2 regions of the Fictibacillus enclensis genome follow, and region 2 is predicted to be linked to the other one. Evidence: a T-box and tRNA genes for the amino acid it is inferred to sense, from the RefSeq annotation. Region 2 holds a T-box; the other holds one or more tRNA genes.

Region 1 (14,675 bases), 2.5 Mb from region 2:
CACAGGGAAGAAGCGCTTCACAGATTCGTTCCGCGATTGAGAACACTGCAGACAAAATTTCCGGTACCGGAACCTATTTCTCCAAAGGACGTGTGAACGCAGCGAATGCTGTCCGTTATTAATCAAATTGCAAAAGGCAGCGGCGATAAGTACCGCTGTCTTTTTTTATGAAAAGGTCTGACCTGTCCTAATCGTTCCCGGTGAAGCATAAACTGCTACCAAGGGATGGTGGACGGAGTATGTATGTTGCGATTCTTTTTTTATCAGGGTTTATTGTGTTCAAAAGCCTGCAGTCCCTTTTTTCCCATCCAGTAATGAAGTATCAGCTTATGTCACTGAACCACCTATTGGTATTAATCACCGTTTATATGACCATTATTTTGGGTTTTGGCTTAATGTACACCTCACTGCTCTTGATGGACATCCATGTCCTTGAGAAAGATGGGTTGGTGATCGGTCATCAACATTTTTTTCATGTAGTTGATGATGCGATGTATTTCAGCTCGATGACGATGCTGTCTGTCGGGTATGGAGATCTTACACCGATGGGTTTTGGCAGGTGGCTTTCAATTCTGGAGGCGCTCATCGGGTATCTGCTGCCGGCCGCATTTGTCCTGAATTCTGTCATTGATCGCAACCCTCCATCAAAAAGGTTGTAGGAAGGCACAGAATTGGTTACCCTCTTTATATGGAAACAACTTATGCAGGAGGGATACAAATGGCTGTTGCCGCAGGAGAAAAAGCGCCGGATTTCACATTGCCGGCAAGCAACGGAAAAGAAGTAACGTTATCAGATTTCAAGGGGAAAAATGTCGTTCTTTATTTTTATCCAAAAGATATGACGCCGGGCTGTACTACCCAGGCTTGTGATTTCAGGGACAAGCATGAGGAATTTCAGGATTTGGATGCGGTGATTCTTGGCGTTAGCACGGATCCGCTCGCAAGGCATGAAAAATTTATTGATAAGTACGGTCTGCCGTTTTTGCTGCTCGCAGACGAAGACCATAAAGCGGCCGAGCTGTTTGATGTTTGGAAACTCAAAAAGAACTTTGGGAAAGAGTATATGGGGATTGAACGATCCACATTTATCCTTGATAAGGAAGGTACGCTTGTAAAAGAATACAGAAAAGTGAAGGTCAAAGAGCATATAGAGGAAGTGCTGAGCTATATCCGGGAAAACTTGAAATAAAATAGGGGTGCTGCAATTGATGCAGCATCCCTTTTAATGTTCCTCAAGATCCGAAACAGGGACTTCCATATCATGAGTCGGGTTATCATTCGGGTGTACCCAGGCGGTTCCGCTTGCAGAGTTTATCGATTCAATCCATACAGGTTTTCCATAGTAGTGAACTTCAATTTCGCTAGGGGAAGTAATAATTTGTTTTGCTCGGTCTGTATTCATGATTATTTGCTCCTTTTTTTGTTTAGTATTGGACGTATAACGGGCGTGTATACGTTAGGATGAAATCTAAGCAGGGTGAAAGAAATCATGATAATATTAAATTGTTGGAATTTTTGTAAGATACATAGAACAGGGGGATTTTACATGATTGACCAGAGAGTGGTTACTCTTGCGAAAACACTGCTTCACCATTCCGTTCAATTAAAGAAGGGGGAAAGGGTGCTGATCACTTCACCGCTGACGGCCCGCCCTTTAATAAAAGCACTAATCGAAGAAGCTTATGCAATGGGTGCTTACCCGTATGTTAACCTTTATGATGATGAAATAAACCGGTATTTGTATACGGGGTATGAAGCGGAACAGCTCGAAACCTCCATGCAATGGGACTTAAAGAGGGTGAAGGAAGTGGATGCGTATATCTCCATTTCAAGTTCTGAAAACGATGCTGAACTTTCTGATGTGCCCGGAGAGAAGTTCCGCCTGCGCGGTAAATACTTTAAGCCGGTACAAAAAGTCATCATCAACGACCGCAAATGGGTATTGTTGAATTATCCGACGCAGGGTCTTGCCCAAAAGGCGAAGATGAGCTATGAGGCGTTTACAAATTTTCTTCTTGATGTCTGCAATGTGGACTATGTAAAAATGGACCAGGCCCAGCAGCCTTTAAAGGAATTAATGGAACGCACCGATAGAGTAAGGATTGTGTCTCCGGGTACGGATCTGACCTTCTCCATCAAAGGCATTCCTGCCGTGAAGTGTGCAGGGGAAAACAACATTCCGGATGGGGAGGTATTTACAGCTCCGGTCAAAGATAGTGTCAACGGAACCATCACCTACAATACTCCTTGTCCATACCGCGGAACGGTATTTAACAATGTAAGTCTTACATTCAAGGACGGAAAAATTGTAGAAGCAACAGCTGATAATTCAGATAAAATCAATGAGATTTTTGAGACGGATGAAGGAGCGCGTTTTGTCGGTGAGTTTGCGATTGGCGTAAATCCGATGATTTTGCACCCAATGGGAGATATCCTGTTTGACGAAAAAATAGCAGGAAGCATTCACTTCACTCCGGGTGAGGCCTATGAGGATGCGGACAATGGAAACCGTTCTTCCGTTCACTGGGATATGGTGCTCATCCAGCGACCTGAGTATGGCGGGGGAGAGCTGTATTTTGATGACGTTCTTGTTCGAAAGGATGGATTGTTTGTCCTTCCTGAGCTTGAAGGGCTAAATCCTCAGCATTTAAAATAAAAAATTTAACAGAACAGTTGGTACCGCAGATTCGAAAATGCATAGAATTTAGTAATAACTCTTCCAATCAGTGCGGGATTCATTCCCGCACTTTTTCCTTTGACCACCTTTTTAATCCTTGGGAGGAAACAGCATGTACATTGTGACATCAGCAAAAATCAGAGAAGACCTTCAAAAAGCACTTTTGGACCGTTTTCCCAATGAGAACTTTTATTTTCATGAAAACATAAACGAAGCACAAACGAATTTAAAGAACGCAGAGATTTTAATAACGCTTGGGGAAGACTTAAGTAGAGAGCATATTGAAGAAGCTGTTCATCTAAAATGGATTATGGTCATATCCGCCGGAATGGACAGGATGCCATTTCAGGCCATCAAGGAAAAGGGTATATTGGTGACGAATGCAAGAGGCATCCATAAAACCCCAATGGCCGAGTATACGATGGGCATGATATTGCAGACGGCAAGACAAGCTAAAATCCTGATCAAGCACCAGGAGCAGGGCATTTGGGACAGAAGTGTTCCGATGAGTGAAATATCTGGCCGTACGATTGGTATTTTGGGAACTGGGGCCATTGGTAGTGAAATCGCCAGGCTCGCCAAGGCATTTGGCATGACGACGCTTGGGTTTAACAGAAGCGGGGAGCATGCTGAATATGTGGACAGAATGTATTCGAAAGGGGAGGAGCTGGCATCCGTCCTCAAGGAGAGCGACTACCTTGTCTCTGTGCTTCCGACTACAGAGGAAACAAAGGGCTTTCTTTCGCTCGAGCATTTTCGGCGCATGAAGAAGTCTGCAGTATTTCTTAATATCGGGAGGGGAACAACGGTTGTTCAAGATGACTTGATTTCGGCTCTTCGGCAGGGGGAGATTGCCCATGCGGTTCTCGATGTGTTCGAAGAAGAGCCTCTTCCTGCAAACAATCCGCTCTGGAAAATGAATAATGTTACCATTACTCCCCATCTTTCCGGGATCTCTCCTTTATATCAGGACAGGGCCATTCAGCTGTTTGCAGAAAACCTGGAGAAATATAAGATGAAAGACCCTCTTTTAGCCAATATCATCGCAGTAGAGCGGGGCTATTGATTGACAAATGCAGGCATTTCGAGATACACTATTTATAAATATTACAATGTAAGAATATCTTTTGAGAGCGAGGTGCATGACGATGTCTGAAGTACGCATTAATGAAGCAATTGACACATTAAAGCAGTCTGGAGTCCGCATTACTCCTCAGCGTCATGCGATTCTGGAACATCTGATACAATCAATGACCCATCCGACCGCAGATGAAATATATAAGTCCTTGGAAGGCAAATTTCCCAATATGAGTGTAGCGACGGTTTATAACAACCTTCGTGTATTTAAAGAAGTTGGTCTCGTTAAGGAATTGACGTACGGAGATGCCTCCAGCCGTTTTGATTGCGTCACCACCGAACACTATCACATCATTTGTGAAGGGTGCGGAAAAATTGTGGATTTCCATTATCCAGGACTGGATGAGGTGGAAGCGCTGGCCGAGTCCGTTACAGGTTTTGATGTTGGCCATCACCGCATGGAGATCTACGGTACATGCCCGGAATGCAGAACCAATAAAACAAAAATAAGCTGAACCAGCTTGGCTGGATTCAGCTTATTTTTTTGATGCTTGTTTCATTGCGCGTCTGGAGTTGTATTTTTCATCAAATTCAAGGCCTTCGAGATTTTTATCAAGTGTCAATGGCTGATTGCAGGACATGCAGGCATCCGCTCGCCCCAGAACCTTTGTTATCTTATTGCAGTTCGGACAGACCACCTGAACCGCATTGGTTGAGATCATTCCGATCCAAAAATAAACTCCGGCACTGGCGAGGGTTGCAAGAAATCCAATTAACATAAATAATGACATTAGTATAAAATGGCTTCTGAAGTACAGGCCGGCGTACATAATAATAATTCCGATAAACACAAGACTTAGAGCAAACGTACGTATTTTATTAATCTTGCTCGTATATTTTATCATGATTGTCCCTCCTAACTTACAGTATACAAGGACTTGGAAAAAAAGAAAGGATTTTCAGACCTTGCGTTGAATTGGTTGGAGACCGAAATCAGAACGGGAGTTGAAGGCATGGAAGACTTGTTACGCCCGCTTTATCAGGAAAGGGCAAGTAACGAAAACACATTGGGAGTACTGTTAATCGAAAGCAATAAACCGTTTAGCCCATTAACGGACAACTTTGACAGCATCCTCTTTATTATTGTGACAAAAGGGGAAAAACCATGGAGCGTTAAACATTACGAATATGGTGATAAAATCGCAGCTTTACATATTGTAACGGAAGATCAGCTGAACCAATGGCTTCTTCTGGGTTCGAACCGCCGTGTGGTTGATTGGGTTGTAAACGGAAAAGTTCTATTTAACCGAAACGAATATATTACGGAGCTTCGTGACCGATTGGACAAGTTTCCCGTACCGGAACGATCCAAGAAAATAACCATTGAGTTCGGCAAGCTGCTCCGCCGTTTTTCCGATGGAAAGGAATTGTTCCACAGCAGTCAGTACCTTGATTCATTCAACCATATTCTGCATGCCTTGCATCACCTGGCCCGTCTGGCTGTGATCGAACGCGGATTTCACCCGGAAATTACGGTCTGGAATCAGGTGAAGGTGATTGAGCCCCAAATTTACAAACTATATGAAGAACTTATTACCGGGAATGAACCGATTGAAAAAAGGATCGAACTTCTCTTAATTGCCAGCGAGTTCTCCATTAGTTCCAAAACAAAGCTTGGCGCCGGACATTTGCTGAGCGTATTTCAGGAACAAAACGAATGGTCTGTTGCCGAATTAATGGAGCATCATGAGGTGGCCGATTATTCTATTGACCTGACCGTCCTTCTTGAACACCTGATCGAAAGGGGAATCATCCATGTGATCAGGCAGGAAACCAAGGGAAAACACTTGTATCACCGCCACTACACCACTAAATTCTAAAAAAGAACAACTTTTTTCGAAAAAGGTGTTGACCACTTTCTAACTAACATGGTATAGTACTACTTGTCGCTGAAACGACGCGGCAAATAAACGAAATAAACAAAGCAAAAAAGTGGTTGACACCTTTCGTCAAAGGTGCTATCATAAGAAAGTCGCCAAAACGAGCGGCATCGACAAAATGTTCTTTGAAAACCAAACAAAAGCCAGAGTAAGTCAGGGATTTTACAATCCCATCAATTTCTTATTTTTAAACATTAAGAGCTATATCAAACACTTTATTGGAGAGTTTGATCCTGGCTCAGGATGAACGCTGGCGGCGTGCCTAATACATGCAAGTCGAGCGAATGACGAGGAGCTTGCTCCTCTGATTTAGCGGCGGACGGGTGAGTAACACGTGGGTAACCTGCCTGTAAGACGGGGATAACTCCGGGAAACCGGAGCTAATACCGGATGATAACGAGAAGCGCCTGCTTCTTTTTTGAAAGTCGGTTTCGGCTGACGCTTACAGATGGGCCCGCGGCGCATTAGCTAGTTGGTGAGGTAACGGCTCACCAAGGCGACGATGCGTAGCCGACCTGAGAGGGTGATCGGCCACACTGGGACTGAGACACGGCCCAGACTCCTACGGGAGGCAGCAGTAGGGAATCTTCGGCAATGGACGAAAGTCTGACCGAGCAACGCCGCGTGAGCGATGAAGGCCTTCGGGTCGTAAAGCTCTGTTGTCAGAGAAGAACAAGTACCGGAGTAACTGCCGGTACCTTGACGGTACCTGACCAGAAAGCCACGGCTAACTACGTGCCAGCAGCCGCGGTAATACGTAGGTGGCAAGCGTTATCCGGAATTATTGGGCGTAAAGCGCGCGCAGGCGGTCTTTTAAGTCTGATGTGAAAGCCCACGGCTCAACCGTGGAGGGTCATTGGAAACTGGGAGACTTGAGTGCAGGAGAGAAAAGTGGAATTCCACGTGTAGCGGTGAAATGCGTAGAGATGTGGAGGAACACCAGTGGCGAAGGCGGCTTTTTGGCCTGTAACTGACGCTGAGGCGCGAAAGCGTGGGGAGCAAACAGGATTAGATACCCTGGTAGTCCACGCCGTAAACGATGAGTGCTAGGTGTTGGGGGGTTCCACCCTCAGTGCTGACGTTAACACATTAAGCACTCCGCCTGGGGAGTACGGCCGCAAGGCTGAAACTCAAAGGAATTGACGGGGGCCCGCACAAGCAGTGGAGCATGTGGTTTAATTCGAAGCAACGCGAAGAACCTTACCAGGTCTTGACATCCTCTGACCACTTGAGAGATCAAGCTTTCCCCTTCGGGGGACAGAGTGACAGGTGGTGCATGGTTGTCGTCAGCTCGTGTCGTGAGATGTTGGGTTAAGTCCCGCAACGAGCGCAACCCTTGACCTTAGTTGCCAGCATTCAGTTGGGCACTCTAAGGTGACTGCCGGTGACAAACCGGAGGAAGGTGGGGATGACGTCAAATCATCATGCCCCTTATGACCTGGGCTACACACGTGCTACAATGGGTGGTACAAAGGGTTGCGAAGCCGCGAGGCCGAGCCAATCCCAAAAAGCCACTCTCAGTTCGGATTGTAGGCTGCAACTCGCCTACATGAAGCCGGAATTGCTAGTAATCGCGGATCAGCATGCCGCGGTGAATACGTTCCCGGGCCTTGTACACACCGCCCGTCACACCACGAGAGTTTGTAACACCCGAAGTCGGTGGGGTAACCTTTTGGAGCCAGCCGCCGAAGGTGGGACAGATGATTGGGGTGAAGTCGTAACAAGGTAGCCGTATCGGAAGGTGCGGCTGGATCACCTCCTTTCTATGGAGACATGAGCACTCAGGTGCCTCATGAATCTTACTCTGAGCTTTTGTTTGGTTTTGAAAGAACATCGTTTCTTTCAATTCATAATAAGGTTACACATTTGTTGTGGCCATGTTCCTTGAAAACTAGATAACGAAACATCCAAACAAGCCAACTAATTCATTAGTTGTGCGCTGATTTAGTACTATTTTTAACGATCTTACGATCGTGTTAAAGGTTAAGCTAGAAAGGGCGCACGGTGGATGCCTTGGCACTAGGAGCCGAAGAAGGACGGGACGAACACCGATATGCCTCGGGGAGCTGTAAGTAAGCGTTGATCCGGGGATTTCCGAATGGGGGAACCCACCATCCGTAATGGGATGGTATCCATATCTGAATACATAGGATATGAGAAGGCAGACCCGGGGAACTGAAACATCTAAGTACCCGGAGGAAGAGAAAGCAAATGCGATTTCCTGAGTAGCGGCGAGCGAAACGGAAACAGCCCAAACCAGAGGGCTTGCCCTCTGGGGTTGTAGGACACTCTACATGGAGTTACAAAGGAACGGGGTAGATGAAGCGGTCTGGAAAGGCCGGCCAAAGAAGGTAACAGCCCTGTAGTTGAAACTTCGTTCCCTCCTGAGTGGATCCTGAGTACGGCGGGACACGTGAAACCCCGTCGGAATCCGGGAGGACCATCTCCCAAGGCTAAATACTCCCTAGTGACCGATAGTGAACCAGTACCGTGAGGGAAAGGTGAAAAGCACCCCGGAAGGGGAGTGAAAGAGATCCTGAAACCGTGTGCCTACAAGTAGTTGGAGCCCATTAACGGGTGACAGCGTGCCTTTTGTAGAATGAACCGGCGAGTTACGATAACGTGCAAGGTTAAGCCGAGAAGGCGGAGCCGCAGCGAAAGCGAGTCTGAATAGGGCGCCATAGTACGTTGTCGTAGACCCGAAACCGTGTGATCTACCCATGTCCAGGGTGAAGTTCAGGTAACACTGAATGGAGGCCCGAACCCACGCACGTTGAAAAGTGCGGGGATGAGGTGTGGGTAGGGGTGAAATGCCAATCGAACACGGAGATAGCTGGTTCTCCCCGAAATAGCTTTAGGGCTAGCCTCGCGGCTAGAGTCCTGGAGGTAGAGCACTGATTGGACTAGGGGCCCCCACAGGGTTACCGAATTCAGTCAAACTCCGAATGCCAGAGACTTATCCGCGGGAGTCAGACTGCGAGTGATAAGATCCGTAGTCAAGAGGGAAACAGCCCAGACCATCAGCTAAGGTCCCAAAGTATACGTTAAGTGGGAAAGGATGTGGAGTTGCCCAGACAACCAGGATGTTGGCTTAGAAGCAGCCACCATTTAAAGAGTGCGTAATAGCTCACTGGTCGAGTGACTCTGCGCCGAAAATGTACCGGGGCTAAACGTATCACCGAAGCTATGGATTGTACCGTCAGGTACAGTGGTAGGGGAGCGTTCGAAGTGCGGTGAAGTCAGACCGGAAGGACTGGTGGAGCGCTTTGAAGTGAGAATGCCGGTATGAGTAGCGAAAGACAAGTGAGAATCTTGTCCATCGAAAGCCTAAGGTTTCCTGAGGAAGGCTCGTCCGCTCAGGGTTAGTCGGGACCTAAGCCGAGGCCGAAAGGCGTAGGCGATGGCCAACAGGTTGAAATTCCTGTACCACCTCCTTTCCGTTTGAACGACGGGGGGACGCAGGAAGGTAGGGAGAGCGCGCGAATGGAAATGCGCGTCTAAGCAGTTAGGCTGATTGTGAGGCAAATCCCGCAATCGTGAAGGCTGAGCTGTGACGGCGAGGGAAATTACAGTACCGAAGTCCCTGATCCTACACTGCCAAGAAAAGCCTCTAGTGAGGAAAGAGGTGCCCGTACCGCAAACCGACACAGGTAGGCGAGGAGAGAATCCTAAGATGATCGGGAGAACTCTCGTTAAGGAACTCGGCAAAATGACCCCGTAACTTCGGGAGAAGGGGTGCTCTGGTAGGGTTTATCGCCCGAGAGAGCCGCAGTGAATAGATCCAAGCGACTGTTTAGCAAAAACACAGGTCTCTGCGAAGCCGCAAGGCGAAGTATAGGGGCTGACACCTGCCCGGTGCTGGAAGGTTAAGAGGAGGGGTTATCCCTTAGGGGAGAAGCTCTGAATTGAAGCCCCAGTAAACGGCGGCCGTAACTATAACGGTCCTAAGGTAGCGAAATTCCTTGTCGGGTAAGTTCCGACCCGCACGAAAGGTGTAACGATTTGGATACTGTCTCAACGAGAGACCCGGTGAAATTATAGTACCTGTGAAGATGCAGGTTACCCGCGACAGGACGGAAAGACCCCATGGAGCTTTACTGCAGCTTGATATTGGATTTTGGTACAGTTTGTACAGGATAGGTAGGAGCCTGAGAAGTCGGAGCGCCAGCTTCGATGGAGGCGTCGGTGGGATACTACCCTGACTGTATTGAAATTCTAACCTGGAACCGTGATCCGGTTCGGAGACAGTGTCAGGTGGGCAGTTTGACTGGGGCGGTCGCCTCCTAAATCGTAACGGAGGCGCCCAAAGGTTCCCTCAGAATGGTTGGAAATCATTCGCAGAGTGTAAAGGCACAAGGGAGCTTGACTGCGAGACCTACAAGTCGAGCAGGGACGAAAGTCGGGCTTAGTGATCCGGTGGTTCCGCATGGAAGGGCCATCGCTCAACGGATAAAAGCTACCCTGGGGATAACAGGCTTATCTCCCCCAAGAGTCCACATCGACGGGGAGGTTTGGCACCTCGATGTCGGCTCATCGCATCCTGGGGCTGAAGTAGGTCCCAAGGGTTGGGCTGTTCGCCCATTAAAGCGGTACGCGAGCTGGGTTCAGAACGTCGTGAGACAGTTCGGTCCCTATCCGTCGCGGGCGCAGGAAATTTGAGAGGAGCTGTCCTTAGTACGAGAGGACCGGGATGGACACACCGCTGGTGTACCAGTTGTTCCGCCAGGGGCATAGCTGGGTAGCTACGTGTGGACGGGATAAGTGCTGAAAGCATCTAAGCATGAAGCCCCCCTCAAGATGAGATTTCCCATCACGTCAAGTGAGTAAGACCCCTTAGAGATGATGAGGTTGATAGGTCTGGTGTGGAAGCGTGGTGACACGTGGAGCTGACAGATACTAATCGGTCGAGGGCTTATCCTTAAAAACAAAAGCGGAATGAACCGCTTATATCCGACAAGCGTTGGAGACCCTGACAAGAACACGGTTTTGGTGTTCGTCGGAAGGGACGAAACGACCTCGAGGATATGGTTCATGAAGCTGGACGTTATCAGTAAGTTTGGATGAAGTTATCTAGTTTTGAGGGAATATGCCTCAAAAACAAAAGGTTTGTCAGCGACAAGAGATTCAAGGAAGCAAAACGACGACTCTCCGGAGTGTACTTACCGTACATGAGGAAGAGGAGGAGTGAAGCTGACGAAGCAAATCGCCGTTGATCACAAACCGATATATGTCTGGTGGCAATAGCGAAGAGGTCACACCCGTTCCCATACCGAACACGGAAGTTAAGCTCTTCAGCGCCGATGGTAGTTGGGGGCTTCCCCCTGTTAGAGTAGGACGTTGCCGGGCATATATATTATTCCACAGTAGCTCAGTGGTAGAGCTATCGGCTGTTAACCGATCGGTCGTAGGTTCGAGTCCTACCTGTGGAGCCATTATATGGAGAGCTGTCCGAGTGGCCGAAGGAGCACGATTGGAAATCGTGTATACGTTAACCGCGTATCAAGGGTTCAAATCCCTTGCTCTCCGCCATAATTACTTAACATACGGCCCGTTGGTCAAGCGGTTAAGACACCGCCCTTTCACGGCGGTAACACGGGTTCGAATCCCGTACGGGTCACCAAGTTTTTTCATGAAAATGAAAACAACCATGTTTTTTTCGAAGAAAAAAACTTATACATATAAACCTTTCGGAGGATTAGCTCAGCTGGGAGAGCACCTGCCTTACAAGCAGGGGGTCGGCGGTTCGAACCCGTCATCCTCCACCATTTTATCTTAATATATTGATTATCATCGCGGGGTGGAGCAACGAGCGCTACAGCACGATTAAGCTGCGAGTAAACTCGACGCATACACTTCAAAGAAAATACTGGTAGAGGAAGAGTTCCTCATACTCGGACACATCGTCCGTAACCTTAATATCATCGCGGGGTGGAGCAGTCTGGTAGCTCGTTGGGCTCATAACCCAAAGGTCGCAGGTTCAAATCCTGTCCCCGCAACCAAATGGACTCGTGGTGTAGCGGTTAACATGCCTGCCTGTCACGCAGGAGATCGCCGGTTCGATCCCGGTCGGGTCCGCCATTTTATCTTTAATAAGAAGTTTTGGCTCGATAGCTCAGTCGGTAGAGCAGAGGACTGAAAATCCTCGTGTCGGCGGTTCGATTCCGTCTCGAGCCACCATTTTTGGCGCCGGTTTAGCTCAATTGGTAGAGCAACTGACTTGTAATCAGTAGGTTGGGGGTTCAAGTCCTCTAGCCGGCACCACTATCCTTTTTGTTCAAAGTGTAAGAAATTTCCTCTTGAAGAATACATGGATATGTATTAAAATAGGTTTTGTCTCTCATGGAGGGGTAGCGAAGTGGCTAAACGCGGCGGACTGTAAATCCGCTCCTTTGGGTTCGGCGGTTCGAATCCGTCCCCCTCCACCATCTAATTTTTAGCACATTTATTTTGATTTAGGGGCATAGTTTAAAGGTAGAACGAAGGTCTCCAAAACCTTTGGTGTGGGTTCGATTCCTACTGCCCCTGCCATATGGCGATCGTGGCGAAGTGGTTAACGCACCGGATTGTGGTTCCGGCATTCGTGGGTTCGATTCCCATCGGTCGCCCCATATGATTGGGCTATAGCCAAGTGGTAAGGCAACGGACTTTGACTCCGTCATTCGTAGGTTCGAATCCTGCTAGCCCAGCCATATATGCGGAAGTAGTTCAGTGGTAGAATACAACCTTGCCAAGGTTGGGGTCGCGGGTTCGAATCCCGTCTTCCGCTCCAATTATATGATCTTTAAATGGCGGCATAGCCAAGTGGTAAGGCCAGGGTCTGCAAAACCCTTATCCACCGGTTCGAATCCGGTTGCCGCCTCCACTACATACCACCCAGCCGGGGTGGTGGAATTGGCAGACACACAGGACTTAAAATCCTGCGGTAGGTGACTACCGTGCCGGTTCGAGTCCGGCCCTCGGCACCAATTAAATACACTGCCAGCTTTACTTTTCACATGCCGGTGTGGCGGAATTGGCAGACGCGCACGACTCAAAATCGTGTTCCTTCGGGAGTGTCGGTTCGACCCCGACCACCGGTACCATTACATAACTATCAAAGACTTCTTACATTTGTAAGGAGTCTTTTTTGCTTAAATGGACAATCTTCTTACCTCACATATGCCGTCTCCCATCTTTCATTGTTTGAATGTACTGGTTGTAAACGAATTTGAAAGAGTGATCGATGGTTGATGAATAAGAAACAACATAAATATGTTTGCCCTAAGCCAGCCAACTTTCACGTTCTCCATTACATTGGACCAGCAATATCCAATCGGAACAATAGGGGCAGAAACGACAATCAGTGGAACAGAGTGTTTCAATATTTGCGGACCTTTATGTTCTTGATTTCATAAAAAGTAATGGAAGGTTGTCATATTTTTAATACACGCTGACTATATTGGTATCAAGGCAGTTGTAGGTTTTAGCGCAGGACTTCGTTTTAAATGAAGTCCTGCGCTTTTTTTATTGGATGAGATAGGATTCAGAGGAACCGCCGTTGATTTGAACAAACATTTTCTCGATCGCTGATAGCAGTTTTTGGGCCTCATCGTCCGCCATGGAGGGTCTGAGGTAAACGAGCTGGAGGGCATTTTTGACCTGTTCTCCTGTCATGGTGCGTTTGGAATCGACGATAGGGCTTCCAAATGCGCCGTTTTCGTCTGCTGACAGAAGTTTCCCTTCCATGTTCATTAAACGACCGTTTAACCCTTCATATTGATCTCCAGGAGCTCCTATTTTAATTTCAACGTCTCCATGGACCCCATCTGCATTATAAATCCCTAAAGGTATACCATATTGAAGGGAAAAGAAGTTATTTACGTCAACGGCCGAATTGACCAGTGCTACGTCCTTGCCGCCATATACACGGCGCAGGAGAGCTTCAGAGGAAGGTCTGTAGCGGGACGGATCCATGGAAAGCTTTTTGAAGACCTGACGCCATTCCTGTATACCCGGGTGGTCGGCCGCAGCCTTTTCAAGAGCATCTAGTTTCAGGGATTCAAGAAATAATTGGAATCTGCCTTTTAGCATTTGCGGTGATTCTTCAATCACGATATCATGATATAGTATTACGCCCATTTTAAAGGAAGGAACAAGCTTTTTTATGTCCTCTGCCAGTTTAATCATCAACTTTTCACCCTTATCTTATAGCTGTATTTTATAGTTAGTTTACCATAGATGAAATCATCCATTTAAGGAGAAAGGAGGTGCAGTCATGACAGGCGCCCAGTTAAAAGAAGAACTCCTTGCATATAGTAAATCAATTGGTATCGACAAGATTGGGTTTGCTGCCGCGGATGTCTTTGCGGAACTGAAGGAAAGGCTTAAGGAACAGCAGAACCACGGATACCAATCTGGATTCGAAGAAAAAGATATCGAGAAACGGACGAATCCCCAGCTGCTGCTTGAGGGAGCGAACACCATCATCTCGATTGCTCTTGCTTATCCTTCCAGGATGAAAGATGCTCCACAAAGTACAAGGGAAGCGAGAAGAGGAATATTTTGCAGAGCTTCCTGGGGTGTGGATTACCATCATATTTTGCGTGAGAAATTAAGGCTGCTGGAAGCATTTATCGCTGAAAAAGCCCCGTATGCCCGTTCTGTGTCGATGGTGGATACCGGCGAACTGTCTGATCGTGCGGTGGCAGAAAGTGCCGGAATTGGCTGGAGCGGAAAAAATTGCGCAACCATTACGCCGGAGTTTGGTTCATATGTTTATTTGGGAGAGATGCTGACGACGGTTTATCTTCCGCCTGATACGCCCATCACAGACCAATGCGGAGATTGCAACATCTGTGTGGAGGCTTGTCCTACGGGCGCTCTCGTACAAGGGGGACAGCTCGATTCGAACAAATGCATCGCCTTTTTAACACAAACTAAGGATTTTCTTCCTGATCAATATCGTGAAAAGATCGGCAACCGGTTGTATGGTTGTGATACAT
Region 2 (14,675 bases):
GCTGTTCAATAATTTTGGTGTATTCTAATACTCTCTGAACACGTTCTTGCAAAATGATTCCTCCTCCTTAGGAGCGTTCGCTATTCCTTATTGTCGTTTCGTTTTAAAAAGGAAGTCAGTTCTTCCAGTGTCATCGTGTTCAATACATTTTCAGGGCGTATATACCCTTTTCTTGCGACAGCTGTACCCACTTCCATAAAATCGAGTGTATCTTTATAATGGGCATCCGTGTTAATGGTAATTTTCACGCCTTTTTCCTGTGCCAGCTTCAGCCATTGCGGAGCTAGATCCAAACGGCTGGGATGGGCATTCAGTTCAAGAGCAGTATTTGTTTCTGCGGCAAGTTCAATCAGCAATTCCACATCCACGTCATAGCCTGGACGGCGTCCGATAATCCGGCCGGTCGGATGGGCAATAATATCCACATGATGGCTGGTTAGCGCTGTTTTCAACCGTTTCATGATCGTTTCCCTGTTTTGGGAAAATGAAGAGTGGATCGATGCAATCACAAGGTCCATCTCAGCCAGCATTTCATCATCATAATCGAGTGAGCCATCCGGAAGAATATCCATTTCTACACCAGCCAGAATTTTAAAATCGGTGTATTTTTCGTTCAAACGGTCAATTTCATGCCGCTGTTTGCGGAGGCGTTCCGGCGTCAGCCCATTGGCGACGACCAGGTACTTTGAATGGTCCGTAATGGCCATGTGTGTATATCCCTTGGCCCTCACCGCCTCAGCCATTTCTTCAATGGTGTTGGCGCCGTCGCTCCAGGTGGAGTGCATATGGAGATCGCTATTTATGTCACTTTCTTGAATGAGCCTTTGCGGTTCACGAAAAAGTTCCAGTTCATTTTCGCCTTCACGGACTTCCGGCGGGATGTATTGAAGGCCAAAGTGAGCATAAAAGTCTTCTTCAGAATCAAACGTCAACATTTCGCCGGTCTCTGAATTCTCTACGCCGTATTCACTAATCTTTTCATTTCGTTCCTTGGCCAGCTGTCTCATCTGCACATTATGCCCCATGGAGCCGGTGAAATGATGCAGCGCTGTGGCAAACTGCTCTTCGGCGACCAAACGGAAATCAACAGAAACCGGGTAATCATATTGGAGCACGACTGATACCTTCGTATCTCCTTTGGCGATGATTTCGGAAACGTCTTCAAGCTCTATAAGCTTTTCCTTAATAAAAGAAGGTTCGGACACGGCAAGAATAAAGTCTAAATCTTTAATGGTTTCACGGCAGCGTCGCAGGCTTCCAGCCCTGGAAAACCGCTCGACGCCATCGATTTGTGAAAGTTGCTTTTCTATTTTTTCGGCCACGGACAGCATGTAAGCAATGGGCAAACGGTCCGGACGCTTTCCAAGCTCTTCAATGGCCGCAAGAATTTTCTCCTCTGTTTTTGTTCCAAATCCGGCAAGGCCTCTCACTTTTTCCTGTTCACAGGCCTCTTTTAAACTATCAATATCGGTAACACCGAGTTCCTGATAAAGCTTTGATATTTTTTTGCCGCCAAGACCCGGAATTTTGAGCATGGTTAACAGGCCGGAAGGAAGCGTTGCCTGCAATTCTTCAAGTAAAGATGACCTTCCTGTTTCCATAAGTTCCGTGATTACGGAAGCGGTTCCTTTTCCAATCCCTTTTAATTTAGAAGGATCCTCAATCTGCTCCATGTTCCGGTCGTCTGTCTCCAGAGCCTGGGCTGCTTTTCTGTACGCTGAGGTTTTAAATGAGTTTTCCCCTTTGATTTCCATATAAACGGCTATTACTTCCAGCACATTAACAACTTCTTTTTTGTTCATCGGGAATTCCCTCCTTCAATTTGATCGACTCGTACGGTAAAAAAACTTCTCTGCTTGAGAGAAGTTTTATGCCATGTTTTTGCTCCACAAATCTTTTATCGTATCCGAGAAGACCGGGGTGTTTTTTACCATGCTCTGTCCGATGAAGGAATCCTGAAATGCGGTATGAATGGAACCCGATGGTACAAGGGAAGCCACATAAAGCAACAGAAATAAAATCAGGTAGACTTCAACAAATCCGAGAACGCCTCCAAGCCAGCGGTTCACGGTACGGAGCAGCGGCAATTCTGCAATGAAGCTGAGCATGTTGCCGACAATCTGAAGCAATATTTTGGTTGCAAAGAAAAGGAGCGCAAAGGCAATCGCCCGGTAATAAACGTCCTCGAGTGATATGCTGTTCAGGATGGATGACATTGGACTGTCATTTCCAACCGATGGATATGGAATCCAAAGTTTCAGATGCGGTGCCAGATCATCAAAGTACAGATACGCCACCACATATGCAGCAATAAAACCGACGAGGTGGACAACCTGCATGACAAGCCCGCGCTTCAGGCCGATAAAGAACCCTGCAATCAAAAGAACAATCAATATTAAATCTAACATTTATCTATCCTCTTTCCTAATCTGCTGTTGCAATTTTTCCAGCTCTTCTTTAGTCTTTAAGTATTCGTTCATGATGTTAACTGCAGTAAGGACGGCAAGCTGTTTCGTATCGAGCACAGCGTTATATTGCTGGATGTCCCTCATTTTTTCGTCAACCATTGCAGCGACTGAACGAATGTGGCTGGAAGTCTCAGTACCCATTACTGTATATTTTTGACCAAAGATCTCAACGATGGTCCGTTCTCTCATGTTTTCTTCCGCCACAAAATTACCTCCATTCATAGCTCACTTTCTTATAAAAGGATGAAACTCTATTCATTATCTTAACAGAAAGCGAACACTTATGAAAATATTTGTTGTATCATCTGTTAACATTAAAGCAAAATTTTGTAAAACAAATTTAGTGAAAAGGAAAATAAAAATGGCGAACACCGTATTGCAAGCAACTACACAGGAAATCCAGAAGATGAAAGAAGCCTACAAAGCATTCATTCCGGCCGCCTCACCGCCTGGCAGCATTTTTACCGCAAAGCCGCCGGGATGCACCATAACTGCCTATAAATCTGGAAAAGTATTATTTCAAGGAAAGAATGCGGAAGCGGAAGCCCTAAAATGGAACATCAAACCTGCTCCCTCAGCAAGCAAACCAAAGAAGGACAAACCAGCCCATGCCTACGCTCCTCCCGAAAATGTTGGCTCTTTATCCCTCATTGGCAGTGATGAAGTCGGAACCGGAGATTTTTTCGGCCCGATCACCGTGGTTGCATCGTATGTGCCGGAATCCAAGCTGGAACTCCTCAGAGAGCTCGGGGTCAAAGATTCAAAGTTTTTGAATGATCTCCAGATCGTTTCCATTGCCAAAGATCTCTTGCATACCATTCCCTATAGCCTGCTGGTGCTCGACAACCGAAAATATAACGAGTTGCAGGCCAAGGGAATGAGCCAGGGAAAAATGAAGGCTCTTTTGCATAATAAAGCGCTTCTTCATATGCTGGAAAAAACGAAGAATGAAAAAGTGGACGGTATCCTGGTGGATCAATTCTGTGAACCGGGCGTCTACTTCAACTACCTGTCACGGCAATCCACGGTGGTAAAAGATCAAGTGTACTTTGCCACCAAAGGCGAATCCCTGCATCTTTCAGTGGCAGCGTCCTCCATTCTCGCACGCTATGCTTTTATAAACGAAATGGATAAAATCAGTGCCAAAACAGGAATCGAAATTCCAAAGGGCGCGGGCAGCAAAGTGGATGTCAAGGCCGCCGAATTGATTCGCAAACATGGCCCGGATTTCTTGAACGATATCGCCAAGATTCATTTTGCCAACACGAAAAAGGCGATGAATCTGGCACACGGAAAGCGCAACTAGTCTCATTATACGAAAAAACCCGCTGTCTGGTTTCAGACAGCGGGTTTTTTGCAGCATTATTTACGCAATGAGGCACCAAATCGCTCTTCCAGGCTGCGCAGGATATTTTCATGAGCTTTCGTTACTTCTTCATCTGTTAACGTTCGTTCAGGATCGTAGTATTTAAGCGAGAACGCCAACGATTTCTTTCCTTCTTCCATCCGTTCTCCTTCATACAAATCAAACAGGCTGCTTTCCTTCAGCAACTCTCCTCCAGCTTCATGGATGACCGTGTTCAAATCGCCTGCCGGCAGATTTTGATCAACCACTACGGCAATATCCCGAGTGATGGAAGGGAATCGAGGAAGAGTTTGATACACGGTCGGTTCGACACTTGCCCCAAGGAGCTGGTCAAGATCCAATTCAAACACATAGCTTTCATTCAAATCCCATTCCTTCTGGGTTCCCGGATGAATCTGCCCGATGAATCCGACGACAATGCTGTCGAGTTTCACTACAGCTGTACGGCCGGGATGCATGCCTGGAAGGCTCTCAATCTCAAATGAAATTCTGCTGTGCAAGCCAAGCTCTTCAAACAGCCCTTCAAGAATTCCCTTCACAACAAAGAAATCAATTTTCTTCTTCTCACCCTGCCAAGGATGAATACTCCATAACCCGGTCAAAGCCCCGGAAAGATACGTTTTCTCTTCCGGCAAAACGGACAGGGATTGCTCATGGGCAAAAAATACCGAACTGATTTCAAAGATTCCCACATCATCAATCGAACGGTGATGATTATGCTTTAACACTTCGAGAAGCTGAGGAATCAGCGTGCTTCTGAGCGTACTGCGCTCTTCACTCATCGGGTGAGAAACCTTGATGCTGTGCACGTTTTCCTGTTCCTCTGAAAACGTAAAGGCATTGGATTTTTCAGTCGTTGTGAGCGCATAGGTGACAGCCTGATACAAACCGGTTCCTTCCATATAGCGCATCACTTTCCGTCGTGCGGCCTGATATGGTGTAAGCCCGCCAGGACGCCCTTCGCTTAACAGGTAGGTGGTTGGAATTCGGTCATATCCATAAATTCGTCCGACTTCTTCCACAAGATCGGCATCAATCGTGATATCCGGTCTTCTCGTTGGAACGGTAACAACATAGTTTTCACCTTGAACGTCAAATTCAAAGCGAAGACGCTTTAAAATATCGCTGATCTGTTCACCTTCGATCTCGGTTCCGAGCAAGGTGTTAATCCGCGTTTGCGTCACTTCAGCTTTTCCTTCAGAAACCAAACGCTCTCCGGCTTCAACGATTCCTTGTGCCACTTCACCGCCTGCGTATTGGGCCATGAGAGAAGCTGCACGGTATGCCGCATCATATACACGATTTCGGTCGATTCCTTTTTCATAGCGAGAGCTGGCTTCACTTCTCAGCCCAAGATCCTTGGAAGCCGCTCTTACACGGATGCCTTCAAAATAGGCAGCTTCAAGCAATACGGTTGTTGTGTCATCCTGCACCTCGGATGTGGCACCACCCATTACACCGGCAACAGCCACAGGCTCTTTACCATTGGTGATCACCAGGTGATTGGTGCCCAGCTTTCTCTTGGCATTATCAAGAGTAACCATCTCCTCACCGTCTTTTGCACGGCGGACAAGAATCTCCTTGGATCCAAGCCGGTCATAGTCAAATGCATGAAGCGGCTGGCCGTACTCCAGCAACACGTAGTTTGTAATATCCACCACGTTATTGATGGGACGAATTCCTGCTGCAATCAGGCGGTTTTGCATCCATAACGGCGAGGGAGCGATTGTGATATTCTTGATGATCATGGCACCGTAATACGGATTGTCTTCTTTTGCATCGACCGCAACGGATACATAGTCAGATGCTTTCTCTCCCGACGCTTCCACCTGCACTTCAGGAAGGCGTAGTTCTTCATTTAAGATAGCAGCTACTTCATAAGCGACTCCAAGCATATTCAGGCAGTCTGCACGGTTAGGCGTTAATCCAAGTTCCAGAACATAATCATCAAGATTCAGGTACGCCAATGCATCGCTTCCGATTTCCGCGTCGGATGGCATAACAAAGATCCCGCTGGAATATTCCTTTGGCACAAGTTTACCTTCAACGCCCAATTCAGTGAGAGAGCAGATCATTCCATTGGAGGCTTCTCCGCGCAGCTTCGCTTTTTTTATTTTGAAGTTCCCCGGAAGTACTGCTCCCACTTTTGCGACCGGAACTTTCTGGCCGGCCGCCACGTTCGGTGCCCCGCATACGATTTGAACCGGTTCTTCTTCACCGAGGTCAACTTTACATACACGCAATTTGTCCGCGTTTGGATGCTGTACGCATTCCAGCACGAGGCCAACCACCACACCGGTAATCCCTTTATTGAGGGATTCAACGATTTCTACTTCAATTCCGCTTTTTGTTATTTTATCAGCAAGTTCAGCTGCTGAAAGATCAAGGTTTACATAGTCTTTTAGCCAATTATAAGAAACTAACACAACATTCCCCTCCTTATGCCTTTTTAAATTGTTTTAAGAAACGAAGATCATTTGTGTAAAAATGACGGATATCATCAATCCCATATTTCAGCATGGCAATACGCTCAGGACCCATGCCGAATGCAAATCCGGTATATTTTTTCGAATCAAAGCCTGCCATTTCAAGTACGTTCGGATGAACCATGCCTGCTCCAAGAATTTCAATCCAGCCTGTATGCTTACAGATGGAGCAGCCTTTTCCTCCGCATTTAAAACAGGAGATGTCCATTTCCACAGACGGTTCTGTAAACGGGAAGAAACTTGGACGTAAACGGATTTTGCGTTCTTCTCCGAACATTTTTTTCGCAAAGGTCTCCAAGACGCCCTTCAAGTCACTCAAGCGGACATTTTCATCAACAACCAGACCCTCGATCTGCATGAACTGATGGGAGTGTGTCGCATCATCATCGTCCCTGCGGTACACTTTACCGGGCGATATGATCTTAACCGGGCCTCTCCCGTGATGCTTTTCCATTGTTCTCGCCTGAACCGGTGAGGTTTGAGTTCGAAGCAGAATGTCCTCCGTGATAAAGAATGAGTCCTGCATGTCGCGTGCCGGATGGTCTTTCGGAAGGTTTAACGCTTCGAAATTATAATAATCCGTTTCCACCTCAGGTCCTTCAGCCACAGTAAAGCCCATCGTTAAGAAAAGGTCTTCAATTTCTTCAATAACTGCAGTTAACGGATGAGCGTTTCCTTTTCGGACCGGGCGTCCCGGAAGCGTGACATCAATGGATTCTTTTTTCAGCTTTTCTTCAATTACCGCTTGTTCCAGTTCGCTGATTTTTAATTCCAGCGCAGATGTGATAGCGTCTCGGACCTCGTTGGCATAAGCCCCTACGACCGGGCGCTCTTCGGGTGAAAGCTTGCCCATTCCTTTCAATACTTCAGTAATCGGGCCCTTCTTACCCAAATAGGATACTTTAATATCCTGCAATGCTTTTAAATCACTTGCCTGCTCAATTTTCAGCAGTGCTTCTTCTTTTAGTGCTTGTAATCGGTCCTGCATTTTTTCGGCCTCCTTTTGAAAATAAAAAAACCCCGTCCGAAAAGGGACGAGGATTCGCGGTACCACCCAAATTAATCAAGAGAAAAAGGCAAAGCGCCTCTTGTTCTTGTTCACTTCATTTCCATAACGGACTGGATCCGGTTCACCCTACTGACAATTCGTTCAGGCGACTGCTCAGGAGCGAATTCGATAAATTCAACCGTAGAAACACTTTCAGTCAAGGTGCTTCCTCCCTTTACCGGCGAGCTTTTATGTACTACTCTCCATCATTGCATTTGGTTCATGCAGTTGTCTTCTTATTATAGTGGAACATTGATGGCTGTGCAATTGAAATTACGTTTTCCATTCAATTATTGCCGGTTTCTCATGAGTTCATACAGCATGATTCCTGCGGCCACAGCCACGTTTAACGATTCAGCATTCCCAAACATGGGGATGTACACCAATTCGTCTGCCCCCTCTATGCTTTCAAAACGGACACCGCTGCCTTCGTTCCCGACCACAAGAGCGAACGATCCGGATGACTGTACCTCCTGAAGCGGTTTTGCCCCTTTCAGTGCAGACACAAACACTGGGACACCTACCGTTTTGCAATCCGCGATCCATTCGTCCAGACTTCCTTTTACCACCGGCACATGAAACAGTGACCCTTGAGTGGACCGGAGCACTTTGCTGTTATATACATCAACGGTGCCTTCTCCCAGAATAATACCATCTATACCCTGTGCGTCTGCAGTCCTGATGATGGTTCCAAGGTTGCCCGGGTCCTGTACTCCGTCGATCAAAAGATACTTCCCATCTGGTCTCGCTTTTAGAGGCTGTTCTTTCATCCGGCAAACCGCCAACACCCCTTGGGGATGCTCGGTGTCACTAAGCATTTTCATGATTTTCTTCGGCACCACCCATGGGTCCAGAGCAGATACATCCCAATTTTCGGGAAGGATATAGGATTCCTCCACAATCAAATGGGCAATGGGAACGTGATGACGAAGTGCTTCTTCAATCAAATGAGGGCCGTCTATGATAAATTGGCCCGATTTGTCCCGCTCCTTTTTCGTATAGAGCTTTTTCCATTGTTTAACCGATGCATTTTGTTCGGATTCAATCCGTTTCATTCCTCAACCATCCTTTATCACGTTCAACTTTTTTTATTATATCTTCAAAATGATACATAATCCATGAGCTCTTAATAAAAACTAGGAAATAGCAAAAACTTAAATGAACTAAATTGATCCTGAGGTGATAAATATGGATATCGATATCCGTAAGGCAGTTCTTGCAAATGTTTCCGGCAACAATAAAGACCAGCTCGAAAGCACGATTGTGGATGCCATCCAGAGCGGTGAAGAAAAAATGCTGCCAGGGCTTGGCGTATTATTCGAGGTCATCTGGAAAGAATCAGACACCCAGAAAAAAGAAGAATTGCTGTCCACGCTATCAAGCGGCTTAAAATAAACAACATCCCGGGAAATCTCCCGGGATGTTGTTTTTAATAGCCTTCATCCTGCCGTTGATGGTTAATTTGGTTTTTATCCTTGTACCCTTCAATAACCGTTTCTTCCGAAAAACCAAGCAGATCTCCCAGCCCGACGAATTCGGAAAAAAGCGACCGGAACAACGAGATATCTTTTTTCTTCTGAAGCTCTCCAATGTGTTGATAGAGTGACAAAAACTGATCGGTGAGATTATCCCTTTGTAGGGATTCAGCATCATCCATATCCTTTATGCCAAGATCAAGGCCGACCGAAAGAAGAAAATGAAGCCCGTCAACATACTCCTCGAGAATTACTTCAAAGGAGGAAGGAGGCTTTAAGCTCCAGTACTTAAAACAACGCGTTTCGTTTGCCAGCTCTCCCAGTTCAACAAGCAGAGCCAGCAGCCGTTTTTCATAAAGATCCTCATTATGTAACTGATGCTCGTCCACAATTCGCGCATTCAGTGTTTCCTGCATTTCAAATAGTTCTTTAAAACTCACTTGATCCCCTCCTATCGACCCATTATAGCAATCGTTCCTGCAAAATCACAAGGAAGCAAAATACCCGGCAGCCATGCTACCGGGACCCAAGCCTCTCCATTATGCGCTTTTGGCGTTGGATTTTTCTTTTTCGAAAAACTCTTCCCATTTTATGACCCATTCTTTTTTTCGGAGAAGATGGAATAAAACGAGCATGACAGCGGCAATTCCAATGCCCCATACAACAGAAATTTTAAAAATGTAATGCCCAAAGGTGGAATACATAAAAGCCAGAGGAACATTGGACACCGCACTTGCTTTTGTATACTCTTTAAAGCTCTTTGTTAATTCCAGAATCAACAAAGACAGCAGTTGAAAGTGAATGAAAGGGACGAGTTTCAAAATGGCGATCTGTCCAATCGAAAACGGCATGCGTTTCCCCACAATTTTGCGCTTGATCTTCAGGAACCGATTCAGCGTATTCGGCATTTTTTTCAGAAGGCCATAAAACAGCACACTGGACAAGGTAATGCCGATGATCGAATACAGTGTTCCGTAAACGGAACCAAAAAGAACACCTCCGGCCATACAAATCAACCCCACGGGAAGAAAAAGAAACTGTCTCATCAGATGAAGAAGAATAAAAAAGAGCGGAGCAAAAATACCGGCAAACTTCAAAATATCCAGAATCTCTGTGAGCTCATGCTGCATGATCCAACCCTCCTTATCGCCATCATATGACATAAGACGAGCTGTTATTCTTCGGAATTACAGAGACTATGAATATTTCCATTTGGTTTATGACAGGTTAACAATAGAAAAGATGGATTTCTTTAACAATGAGCCAATGAATGAGGAGTGGTTGAACAATGGATACGGTTGTACTTGCCCGGGCTTTTTTCGGAACCTCCCTGGCCTTTCACATTATATTTGCAACACTTGGTGTGGGGATTCCTTTGATGATTGTCATCGCTGAAATTCTTCACCAGGTAAAAAACGACAATGATTATGCCATTATGGCCAAACGCTGGACAAAGGCTTTCGCTGTATTGCTTGGTGTCGCCATTCCGTCCGGAACCATTGTAGGCGTTCAGCTGTCCTTACTGTGGCCCGGTTTCATGGAAATTGTGGGAAAGGTCATCTCCCTTCCCTTTCAGATCGAACTGTTTGCCTTTTTTATTGAAGCACTGTTCATGTCGATTTACGTTTATGCGGCGGACCGCTTGCCCAAGTTCTTTCGCATCATTTCTGTCATTCTCGTTGCGTTTGGTGCCGTAGCTTCAGCCATTTTAATCACGGCGGTCAACACGTGGATGAATACACCCGATGGATTTAAAATCACAAAGGATGGCACCATTTTTGATGTGAATCCCTGGGATGCGTTTTTTAACCCCAGCTTTCTTTCTTCTGCCTTTCACGTATCGGTAACAGCCTATATGACAGGCGCATTTGCCGTCGCGTCGGTCGGTGCCTATAAGCTCTTGAGAGGAAAGTTATCAAAAAATGAATCGGTGTACCATAAAAAGGGGTTTTTGCTGGCAATGATCGTGGGGCTGGTGTTTTCACTGGTTTCCAGCTTTTCCGGGCACCACTCGGCACAAATTTTACACGAGCACTCTCCCGAAAAACTGGCTGCGGCAGAAGGGTTATTTGAAACCCAGCGGTATGCCCCTCTTGCGATCGGCGGATTTACAGATCCAAAAACAGAGGAAGTCAAATATGGAATTGAAATCCCCTGGATGCTGAGCTGGCTGGCAGCGGGAAAATTTGATACGAAAGTAAAAGGATTATATGAATTTCCGAGGGAAACCTGGCCGCCTTTTTATGTACATACTCTGTTCAATATCATGGTGGGGATTGGTTTTCTATTACTCGGTTTGGCTGCTGTTGCCTTGTTTTTCTGGTGGTATTACGGCAAAAGAAAGAAAAGGCCTTTCCCGAAATGGCTATTGTTTCTATTAATTTTTTCAGGTCCATTGTCCATGCTTGGCATTGAATTTGGGTGGATCTTCAGCTGCAGCGGGAGGCAGCCATGGACCATTTACAGAGTTCAGACGACGGCTGAAGCCGCGACTCAATCCCAAAACCTGGCCCCGCTTTTTTTATTGTTCATTGGGCTTTATGTGCTGCTCGGTGCACTGACCATATTGATTCTTACAAGTTATTTCAAACGGAATCCTGTTTCCAAGGAATTCGAAAAATACTCCGGCTATTAAACCGAAGAAAGAGGGATCACTATGAACGAAGAAGTCATTGCCATCCTCGTATTATGGACCTTTATATTCATCTACAGCATCTTCGGGTCCATCGATTTTGGATCAGGTTTTTGGGCCATGGTTTATCATGAGCACCGGACATCCGCGGGGAAAATCGCCAACCGGTTTCTTTCTCCTACATGGGAAATTACAAATGTGTTTCTCGTTTTGCTGGTCGTGGCCTTTGTCGGCTTTTTTCCAAAAGGAGCATTTACGCTGGGAACCGTGCTTCTTATTCCCGTCTCGCTGATCTTGTTTTTGCTGGCGATCCGCAGTGCATTCATGGTGTTCTCCTATTCGGTGCAAGGCTATCGAAAAACCATGTTCTTTATATCAGGAATCTGCGGTGTCTTAATCCCCGCACTGCTGATTACAGTTCTCCCCGTCAGCCAGGGTGGATTTATTTCGGGATTTAACGGCAGAGATGTTCTCCTGATCGGGAAGCTGTTTACCAGTCCATCCCTCTATATGTATATTTTATTCGGGTTAACCTCTGAATTGTTTCTCTCCTCCCTTTTCCTTGCTGACTATTCCAAAGTATCCAAGCAGGAAGGAGCGTACAGGCTCTACAGAGGAAATGCACTGCTGCTTGGACCGTTGACGCTTATTGCCGCCATGGTTACATTAATGGTCCTACAGCCGGAAGCCAACTGGCTGATTGACAATTTGTACGACCAGCGTATGTGGTTTATTCTATCTTTCCTTGCCTTTCTTGTTGGCTATGGATCCTTGTGGTTAAAAAACAGTGAAATGGATATTGCCGGAAAGCCGAGGCTGGCCCTCCTGGCCATCGTTGCACAGTATGGTTTTGCAAGCTATGGTTATGGAATGGCACACCTGCCCTATATTGTCTATCCCGGACTTACGATTTATGATGCCTTTACAGCTAAGGAAACCTTCTACTCTCTTATGATTATGTATGCTGTCGGTCTTGCCATCCTCACACCTGGCTTTTATGTGTTCTGGAGATTGTTCTTAAAAGACAAGCGCTACCTCCAGCAGGAGTAGCGCTCTCATCCGATCAAATATTTTGCCACAATAAATACGTCAACCAGCACGAGCAGAGGGACACCGATCTGGAAGCTCGTGTGTTTTGTTTTATGGCGAAACTGAATCATGCCTGCCCAGATGCCCGCCGCTCCACCGATGATGGCAAACAGCCACAGGCGCTTTTCAGGAGTGCGCCACTTTCTCGCTTTTGCCGCTTCTTTATCATGATGCATCAGCCAGAAAGCGAGCACATTGACCACTATCAAGTAAATATAAATCATGGAATAAATCCTTTCTGTTACAGCAAAAGCCATTTTCTAGTTTTAGAAAATGGCTTTTGGGTGCTTAACTTATGCGTTTAGGCTGTCTTTTGCTTTAGAAGCAAGTTCAGCGAATGCTTTTTCGTCTGTAACTGCGATTTCTGCAAGCATTTTACGGTTGATGTCGATGCCTGCAACTTTAAGACCGTGCATTAAACGGCTGTAAGAAAGACCGTTTGTACGAGCTGCCGCGTTGATACGAGTGATCCAAAGTTTACGGAAATCACGTTTCTTTTGACGGCGGTCGCGGTATGCATACATAAGAGATTTGAAAACTTGCTGTTGAGCAACTTTAAATAACTTATGTTTGGATCCGAAATAACCTTTAGCTAATTTTAATACTTTTTTACGACGACGACGTGACACATAGCCACCTTTTACTCTTGGCATTTTAAAACCCTCCTAGATATATACGATCAGTTATTATTATTTCTTCTTGTAAGTCAATAGTGTACGGATACGTTTGTAGTCTCCGCTTGTAACAATCTTCGCTTTACGAAGTTTACGTTTCGCTTTTGTAGATTTGTTAGCGAACAAGTGGCTTGTGTACGCGCGTCCACGCTTAAGTTTACCTGTTCCAGTCTTTCTGAAGCGCTTTGCAGCACCTTTATGTGTTTTCATTTTAGGCATGATTGGATTCCTCCCTGGTAAGTAATTATTTTTCGGTTGTTGGTGCTAAAATGAGGAACATGCTTCGGCCTTCCATTTTAGGTCGGACTTCGATCGTAGCAACGTCTTCACATTCTTTAGCAAGTTTTTCAAGCACAGTTTTACCGATTGAGGAATGCGTAATCGCACGGCCCCTGAAACGAATGCTTGCCTTCACTTTATCGCCTTTTTCAAGGAACTTACGCGCATTTTTCAGCTTCGTATTAAAATCATGCTCCTCAATCGTTGGGCTCAAGCGAATTTCTTTGGTCGTAACAATCTTTTGATTCTTACGGGCTTCTCTTTCTTTCTTCTGCTGTTCAAACTTAAACTTGCCATAGTCCATAATTCGGCATACTGGCGGTTTTGCAGTTGGAGCAACAAGCACAAGATCAAGATTAGCGTTTGCCGCAATATCAAGAGCTTCATGACGTGTTTTAATCCCTAGCTGGCTGCCATCAGCCCCGATAAGTCTTACTTCACGAGCACGGATGCCCTCATTGACAGACATGTCCTTACTAATAGTAAGTCACCTCCAAGAATTTGTGTGAGTCAGTTCCACTCAGCGTTTTGTAAACAAATAAAAAAGCGTCGGCGCATACTGCACCCACACTACCTCAATCATCTCTGAAAGTTCGGTTGACCAGCCAACTGCTTTTGCGTTGAACAGGTGAGAAGCGGGTGCTTCTGCTTTGATTCGAAACTCAACTATTTAATTACCTAAGTTAATATACCATTGACAAGCACCACTTGTCAACTGACGATCTTGTTTTTAACAACAAAAATTATTTTACAGCATATCGGAGAGTTTGGCAAGGAGTATCTTTTTAAAAAGCTGCACACCCATTGAGGGGGTTGATCTTCGTTACAAGTGACTCGCTTTCCGCGGGCGGGCGCTGAGCCTCCTCGTCGCAAGCTCCTGCGGGGTCTCATCTGTCCCGCTTATCCCGCTGGAGTCTCGCCACCTTGCACTTCGATCAACTAATCAATGAGGCACTTAAAAAATTCCTCACGCCAGTAAATTTAGAAGGACAAAAAAAGAACTGCGAATCACTTCGCAGTTCTTAAAATGTTAGCCTCTTTTGTTTACTTGTGCCAGGATGCTTTCTTTGAATGACTCAAAAGCTACGGTTTCGGACTTTTGCTCTCCGTATTTACGCACGTTCACGGTCTGGTCGGAAATCTCCTGATCACCGAGTA

The links. A T-box is a leader RNA that pairs with one kind of tRNA and senses whether it is charged. The one in region 2 lies ahead of pheS (phenylalanine--tRNA ligase subunit alpha), so its partner is inferred to be a tRNA-Phe.
Region 1: it has a tRNA-Phe gene. The T-box ahead of pheS (phenylalanine--tRNA ligase subunit alpha) is inferred to sense a tRNA for this amino acid. The anticodon was not compared.

The regions. Positions count from the first base shown of each region.
Region 1 is NZ_CP126109.1:814,472-829,146, forward strand. It holds gene QNH15_RS04330 (S8 family peptidase) at 1-122, shown strand, start outside; gene QNH15_RS04335 (potassium channel family protein) at 240-659, shown strand; gene bcp (thioredoxin-dependent thiol peroxidase) at 719-1,189, shown strand; gene QNH15_RS04345 (H-type small acid-soluble spore protein) at 1,223-1,402, opposite strand; gene QNH15_RS04350 (aminopeptidase) at 1,547-2,656, shown strand; gene QNH15_RS04355 (D-2-hydroxyacid dehydrogenase) at 2,790-3,743, shown strand; gene perR (peroxide-responsive transcriptional repressor PerR) at 3,826-4,269, shown strand; gene QNH15_RS04365 (YgzB family protein) at 4,291-4,659, opposite strand; gene QNH15_RS04370 (nucleotidyltransferase-like protein) at 4,768-5,634, shown strand; rRNA gene QNH15_RS04375 (16S ribosomal RNA) at 5,910-7,457, shown strand; rRNA gene QNH15_RS04380 (23S ribosomal RNA) at 7,676-10,614, shown strand; rRNA gene rrf (5S ribosomal RNA) at 10,925-11,040, shown strand; tRNA gene QNH15_RS04390 (tRNA-Asn) at 11,052-11,126, shown strand; tRNA gene QNH15_RS04395 (tRNA-Ser) at 11,133-11,223, shown strand; tRNA gene QNH15_RS04400 (tRNA-Glu) at 11,240-11,314, shown strand; tRNA gene QNH15_RS04405 (tRNA-Val) at 11,384-11,459, shown strand; tRNA gene QNH15_RS04410 (tRNA-Met) at 11,617-11,693, shown strand; tRNA gene QNH15_RS04415 (tRNA-Asp) at 11,697-11,772, shown strand; tRNA gene QNH15_RS04420 (tRNA-Phe) at 11,796-11,871, shown strand; tRNA gene QNH15_RS04425 (tRNA-Thr) at 11,880-11,955, shown strand; tRNA gene QNH15_RS04430 (tRNA-Tyr) at 12,036-12,119, shown strand; tRNA gene QNH15_RS04435 (tRNA-Trp) at 12,149-12,222, shown strand; tRNA gene QNH15_RS04440 (tRNA-His) at 12,227-12,302, shown strand; tRNA gene QNH15_RS04445 (tRNA-Gln) at 12,309-12,383, shown strand; tRNA gene QNH15_RS04450 (tRNA-Gly) at 12,389-12,463, shown strand; tRNA gene QNH15_RS04455 (tRNA-Cys) at 12,482-12,556, shown strand; tRNA gene QNH15_RS04460 (tRNA-Leu) at 12,571-12,659, shown strand; tRNA gene QNH15_RS04465 (tRNA-Leu) at 12,692-12,776, shown strand; gene QNH15_RS04470 (B3/B4 domain-containing protein) at 13,198-13,860, opposite strand; gene queG (tRNA epoxyqueuosine(34) reductase QueG) at 13,949-14,675, shown strand, end outside.
Region 2 is NZ_CP126109.1:3,285,250-3,299,924, forward strand. It holds gene QNH15_RS17260 (endonuclease MutS2) at 1-52, opposite strand, end outside; gene polX (DNA polymerase/3'-5' exonuclease PolX) at 81-1,802, opposite strand; gene QNH15_RS17270 (CvpA family protein) at 1,869-2,408, opposite strand; gene zapA (cell division protein ZapA) at 2,409-2,690, opposite strand; gene rnhC (ribonuclease HIII) at 2,830-3,774, shown strand; gene pheT (phenylalanine--tRNA ligase subunit beta) at 3,831-6,260, opposite strand; gene pheS (phenylalanine--tRNA ligase subunit alpha) at 6,274-7,308, opposite strand; T-box leader at 7,348-7,587, opposite strand; gene QNH15_RS17295 (TrmH family RNA methyltransferase) at 7,659-8,423, opposite strand; gene sspI (small acid-soluble spore protein SspI) at 8,557-8,763, shown strand; gene QNH15_RS17305 (dUTP diphosphatase) at 8,798-9,283, opposite strand; gene QNH15_RS17310 (TVP38/TMEM64 family protein) at 9,383-9,973, opposite strand; gene QNH15_RS17315 (cytochrome ubiquinol oxidase subunit I) at 10,132-11,478, shown strand; gene QNH15_RS17320 (cytochrome d ubiquinol oxidase subunit II) at 11,500-12,525, shown strand; gene QNH15_RS17325 (DUF1294 domain-containing protein) at 12,531-12,788, opposite strand; gene rplT (50S ribosomal protein L20) at 12,858-13,217, opposite strand; gene rpmI (50S ribosomal protein L35) at 13,254-13,457, opposite strand; gene infC (translation initiation factor IF-3) at 13,483-13,986, opposite strand; ribosomal protein L20 leader region at 14,052-14,174, opposite strand; gene thrS (threonine--tRNA ligase) at 14,548-14,675, opposite strand, start outside.